DNA from 2 places in the Exiguobacterium sp. s36 genome. Region 2 is predicted to be linked to the other one. Evidence: riboswitches for the same ligand, from Rfam matches in the RefSeq annotation. Region 2 holds a riboswitch; the other holds the start of a gene.
What was found. Region 2 has a riboswitch for S-adenosylmethionine ahead of mtnK (S-methyl-5-thioribose kinase). Riboswitches for the same ligand answer to the same signal wherever they lie in the genome.

Region 1 (3,136 bases), on a different contig from region 2:
GTGATGGCGGTCATCATCGCACTCGTCTTCAATCCGGAGTTCACGACGCTCGCAATCGTGACCGGCTTCATCTCTGGTGTGTTCTGGGCACTCGGGCAATATTTACAGTTCCAGTCGTTCCAAATTTTAAGTGTATCGAAAGCGATGCCGATCAGCACTGGGATGCAACTCGTCGGGACGTCGTTGTTCGGGGTCATCGTGCTCGGCGATTGGAAGACGACGACCGAGTTGTGGCTCGGCTTTTCTGCGCTCGTGTTGATTATCATCGGGGCGGCACTGACGTCATACCAACAACAAAAAGATGGCGATAGCAGCGGCGCCTTGAAGAAAGGTTTGCTCGTCCTGCTCGTGTCGAGTATCGGTTATGTGACGTATGCCGTCCTGACGAACTATTTCGAGGTCGACGGCATCACGGCCATCTTGCCGCAATCGGTCGGGATGTTCATCGCGGCGCTATTGTTCAGCCTGCGTGAGAAAGATGTGAAGAAGTTCGACCCGAAGACGTTCAAAAACATTTTGGCCGGTCTCGCTTGGGGGATCGGGAACTTCGGGCTGTTCGTGTCAAGCGGTGAGGTCGGCATCGCGACGTCGTTCGCCTTGTCCCAATTGAACGTCGTCGTGGCGACGCTCGGCGGGATTTATCTATTGAAAGAAGAGAAGACGACGAAAGAACGGGTCTTCGTCTTTATGGGAATCGGGCTCATCGTCGTGGCCGGATTCATGCTCGGGATTGCCAAGAGCTAAAAAGACGGGTCAGACGACCCGTCTTTTGTTTACCAGGCTTGCTCGATGAATGCGTCGCGCCCAGATTTCTTCCGGTCCTCTTTATAGTGGGCCGGATTTTTTTTATGGAAGTCTTGATGATATTCCTCGGCCGGATAGAACGTGTCGGCCGGTAGAATCTTCGTGACAATCGGCTGTTTGAAGCGTCCGCTCGCCGCGAGCGCGTCGCGACTCTGTTCTGCTTTCACGCGTTGGTCTTCCGTATGATAGAAGATGGCCGGCGCATATTGGCTACCGCGGTCTTGGAACTGGCCGCCGTCATCGGTCGGATCGGTCTGAATCCAATACAGTTCGAGCAGTCGCTCATAAGCGAATAGCGTCGGGTCGAACGTGATCTCGACGACCTCATAGTGTCCCGTCGTCCCTGTTTTCACTTGTTCATACGTCGGGTCATCGACGTGACCTCCCGTATAACCGGATACGATTGACTCGATGCCAGGTTGTTCCTCGAACGGCGTCACCATGCACCAAAAACAGCCGCCTGCGAATGTTGCTTTTTCCATTAGTAATTCCCCCTCGATCAATTTCCAAAAAAAAAGCGCTCATGTCATCGACATGAGCGCTCTGTCATATCGGCCAAGGCAAACTGCCTTGCTGGAAGTAGCACCTTGCCGAAGCAGGTTGCTGTGAAGTCATAGAGCCAGGTCTCTCGTTCACTCGAGATATCGATATGTAGTTGGTGAGAGCATCATACCATCAGATTTGAAGCGGCGTCAACGGTTTGGTTTGCGTCGAAGTTGGACCAAGGTGGTGCCGAGAATCAAGATGACGAGGACGATGGAGAGCGGTAGCGTATACGGAGCGTCCCCGGCATATAGCTGTAAGAAGAACAAGGCAAAGACGGACAATAAGACGAGTACGTACGAACGGTTCATAGTAACCTCCCTTTTCTTTCAGTGTACCAAGTTACATATTCGTTGGCGAACGAAAACAGGAAATCATGTGGCGATAGCGAATACCATCGAGTGACCAAAGGAGGAATCTATATGACTGAACCAAACACATGTTTCGAACTCGATATAGAGACCGCCCATCGCGGATATAAAGAAGGAACGTTCACGGCACGTGACGTGACGGCCTATTATTTGACTCGAATCGCCAAGTTGAACGATAAGCTGAGAGCGGTCATTCAAGTGAACCCGGACGCCTTGTTCGAGGCCGAGGCGGCCGACCGGGCGTTTCGACGAGGTGAGCGATTACCGTTGCTCGGCATCCCGGTGCTGATCAAAGACAATGTTGAGACGGCGGGATTGATGAAGACGACGGCCGGGGCCGTCGCCCTCGCGCATCACTTCGCCGGCCGGGACGCCCATCTCGTCCAAAGCTTGCGCGCGAGCGGGGCCATCATCCTCGGGAAAGCGAACTTGTCCGAATGGGCCAACTTTTTGACCGAGGGCATGCCGAACGGCTGGAGTGGGGTCGGTGGCCAGACGCTCAATCCATATGGGGACAAGCTCGATGTCGGAGGGTCGAGTTCAGGTTCGGCGTCAGCGGTCGCGGCCAACTTGACGTTGCTTGCCGTCGGCAGCGAGACGAGCGGCTCGATTATTCACCCGAGCGTCCATAACGGAATCGTTGGCATCAAACCGACCGTCGGGTTGATTAGCCGCAGCGGCATCATCCCGATCTCCCGGTCGCAAGACACGGCCGGCCCGATGGCACGGACACTCCGGGATGCGGTGCTCGCCCTTGAGGCGATGGTTGGGGAAGATCCAGCTGACCCAGCGACGACGCATCTTCCGGCCGGTCCGCCTTACCGGACTTGTCTTGATGAGCGGCAAGCAGTCGGGATGCGTGTCGGTGTCGTCAAGACCGATCTGTCGGAAGAAGAGCAGGTGCTCTACGACGAAGCGATCGCATTGCTGAAACAGAGCGGCATCGAGATCGTCACCGTCGAACTGCCGACGAAAGCAGGGCTCGACCAAGGGGATATCCTGTACCATGAGTTCAAGCTCGGAATCGAGGCGTATCTCGCCTCGACGACGCTCCCGTATGAGACGTTGTCGGATTTGATTAACTGGAACAACAGTCATCCGGAGACGATTCCGCATGGACAGAAGACGTTCGAGAAAGCGAACGAACAATCGGGCCGCTTGATTGAGGACGCCTATTTGACGCGCCGCCTCGACGACGTCTATCACGCCAAGACAGACGGCATCGACCGATTGTTGGCCGAGCAGGAACTTCATGCGCTCGTCTTGCCGCATGACCACAATTATGACATGGCGGCGAAAGCCGGCCATCCGACCGTCACGATCCCGTATCGCTTGAAGGCGAGCGGGGCCCCGTTCGGTCTATCGTTCACCGGGACGAGCTATGCCGAACGCGACTTGATTCGTCTCGCCTATGCGTT
Region 2 (3,136 bases):
GATCCAATACGATGAGTTCGTCCGTTTGCGAATTAAAGCGGATGTTTTGGACCGTCATACGCGCACCCCCGACAAAAGCGTCACCAAGTCGTCAATCGATTCGACGCTGTGGCGTTCTTTGATGAGCGCCGTCCCGAGGGCAAGCGCGTCACGTTTTCGTTCGAGCCGCGTCGCTTCCGGCAACGTCTCGAGATCGGCGACACCGGCGAGTCCGACGGCACGGCGAATGAGTTCGCAACCGGCGTAGCCGATCGTGTCGCTGAAGATCGTCCGCAACAACTCGTCGACAAAACCGTCCGTGTTGAACGGTTCGACGGCGCGCTCAAAGTTGGCCCGGAACGTCTTCTCAAACGTCTCCCACACCGTCAAGACGTCTGTGAAACGTTCGAAGCGTTTGAACGGGTCATAGAACGTCGACAGCGTCAAATGGGCGATGATTTGGCCCAGGTCGAAGCCGAACGGTCCGTAAAATGCGAACTCTGGATCGATGATTTTCGTCTCTTGTTGGGTCGCGAAGATGCTGCCTGTATGTAGGTCACCGTGCAGAAGCGCCTCATGTTTCGTGACAAATCCGACTTTCAGTTTCGTCACCTCGACCTTGAGCGCCTGGTCTTGCCAGAGGCGTTCGACATCTTCTCGAAGCGCCGCCTCGATGTTGTTCGACTCCGCGTCTTTGAACGGGTCGGTGAAGATGAGCTTCTCGGTGATGTCACACAGTTCCGGGTTGTAATAGTCACGTTCAATCCGCTTCTTCGCGATCGGGCCGGCCGCATAATCCGACGTCGCGAACAGCGTCTCGCCTAAAAATTCACCGACATGACGCGCGAGTTCCGGATAGCTCTCCCCTTTCAAATAACCGATGCGGACAATCTCATAATCAGACAGATCTTCTAAAATCGTGTAGGCGAGCGTCCGGTCGCTACCGAGGACGTCCGGGACGAAACGCGGCGCCACGTTCGCAAACTCACGGAGTGCCAACTGTTCAATCCATGCCCGTTCGAGTGTAAGCGGCCAGCTCTCGCCGACAACTTTGGCGTATGGGAGCGCCTGTTTGACGATTAGGCGCTGTTCGCCTTGGCGAATCCGAAACACGAGATTCAAATTGCCGTCCCCGATTTCCTCACACTCGGCGATTCCGTCTTGCAAGTATCCTAATTGACGGACGTGCTCGACGACAGACTGTTCTGTAAATGGTTGATATGACATGATGTTTTCCCCTTCCTGTACGTTGCCCACAAAAAAAGCCCCTTTCTCCGCGAGAAAGAGGCACAGCCAAAATGGTTGTTCCTCTCATCTGTCAGACATTCGTCTGGTGGATGTAGCACCGTGCCTAATGGTCGGTTGCTGCGGCGTCATCGGGCCAATTCCCTCTGCCAACTCGCGATAAGAGTGGTTTATTCGATTCGGTGAACTTATGTGATGAATATTACGGACTCGACGTCACAATTGTCAACGTCCTTTTCTCCGTGCCACTCGTCTTTTTTTTGTGCATATATGGAAACAACTTCCCAAAATATTTTTTTTGGAAAAAAAGGAATTGACGACGTGACGAATCTGTGTAAAAATTCAATTAAATTTCACAACTTCAAATCACATTCTTATCAAGAGCAGACGGAGGGACGAGCCCGATGATGTCGCAGCAACCGACCAGAGATGGCACGGTGCTAATTCTTGCAGCGAAAGCTGAGAGATAAGAGTTCATTTTTTATGATGACCTCTTGCCTCGGCATGGGGTCATTTTTTGTTTGCCTGGAAGGAGGAACCATATGAGTATCACTGCCACATATGAAATCAAACGGACGGATGCGGTCGCAAGCATTGCCGACAAAATCGCCCTCGAGCTGACCGTCGGCACATGGACCGAGCTGCGTCATTTAGAGCAAGAGCAGTTACAGGCGTACCGGGGTGAGGTCGTATCGACCACCCATACGGAGACGACGAGCCGGTTCACGATCCGCTATCCGTTACATAATGTCAGCCCTGACTTTTCATCCATCTTGACGACGACGTTCGGGAAACTATCCCTCGACGATTCGATTCGGTTAACCGATTTGACGTTGCCCGAAACGCTCGCCCCTCATTTCAAAGGCGCCAAGTTCGGCGTCGACGGGATTCGCGAGTTGCTCGGTGTCCATGACCGTCCGCTCGTCATGAGCATCTTCAAAGGCGTCATCGGGCGTGACCTCGCGTTTCTCGAGCAGCAACTCCGCGATCAGTTCGCCGGCGGCATCGATATCGTCAAAGACGACGAGATTTTATACGACAATCCGCTCACGCCGTCGCTCGAACGGGCCCGGATCGGAGCGGCCGTCATTCAAGCGCACTTTGAGGCGACCGGGAAGCGTGTCCTCTACGCCATCACGCTGAGCGGCCCTGTGTTCGGTCTTCGCGACCAGGCGCTCCGGCTGATCGAGGCCGGTGCGACGGCGCTCCTATTCAACGTCTATACGTACGGTCTTGACGCACTGCGCGAACTTGCGAACGACCCAGACATCCGTGTGCCGATTTTGGCCCACCCGGCCTTTGCCGGCGCCTTGACCGGGTCCATCAGTCATTCGCTCTTACTCGGTAAACTCCCACGTCTCGCCGGGGCCGATTTGACGCTCTTCCCGTCTCCGTACGGTTCGCTCGCGACACCACGGGACGAGGCGTTCGCGATTCGTGACTTGAGCGCCGAACCGCATTGGTCGAAACCAATTTTACCGGTCCCGTCAGCTGGGATTCATCCGGGGCTTGTCGCCGATATCATTCGTGATTTCGGGACAGATGTCGTCATCAACGCCGGCGGTGGCATTCATGGTCACCCGGACGGTGCAGCCGCCGGGGCCCGTGCTTTCCGCCAAGCCATCACTCACGTCCTCGGTCACACCGAAGGACAGACGGACGAACTCGATACCGCGTTAAAGGCGTGGGCGTCGCGATGACGATCCATATCCTGTGCGACTTCGACGGGACGATCACGGCGGAAGACAATATCATCGCCTTGATGAAAGCGTTCGCCCCGCCGGCTTGGGTCGAGTTGAAAGATGCGGTCCTCGAACAACGGATTTCAATCCGCTCCGGCGTCGGTCAACTGTTTCAACTATTGCCGAGCGCGGCTGCCCGGGCTTACCGTGATTATTTGTTGGAGCGGATC

Region 1: linked by a shared signal. The riboswitch ahead of msrA (peptide-methionine (S)-S-oxide reductase MsrA) and the one ahead of mtnK (S-methyl-5-thioribose kinase) in region 2 are both predicted to bind S-adenosylmethionine.

Annotation. Positions count from the first base shown of each region.
Region 1 covers NZ_JACSLW010000008.1:1,513-4,648, forward strand. Annotated here, with positions in the region: gene KNP95_RS13610 (GRP family sugar transporter) at 1-744, shown strand, start outside; gene msrA (peptide-methionine (S)-S-oxide reductase MsrA) at 774-1,286, opposite strand; SAM riboswitch class I at 1,351-1,452, opposite strand; gene KNP95_RS13620 (hypothetical protein) at 1,497-1,658, opposite strand; gene KNP95_RS13625 (amidase family protein) at 1,770-3,136, shown strand, end outside.
Region 2 covers NZ_JACSLW010000001.1:1,065,471-1,068,606, forward strand. Annotated here, with positions in the region: gene mtnA (S-methyl-5-thioribose-1-phosphate isomerase) at 1-58, opposite strand, end outside; gene mtnK (S-methyl-5-thioribose kinase) at 55-1,206, opposite strand; SAM riboswitch class I at 1,288-1,390, opposite strand; SAM riboswitch class I at 1,596-1,697, shown strand; gene KNP95_RS05345 (2,3-diketo-5-methylthiopentyl-1-phosphate enolase) at 1,767-2,924, shown strand; gene KNP95_RS05350 (2-hydroxy-3-keto-5-methylthiopentenyl-1-phosphate phosphatase) at 2,921-3,136, shown strand, end outside.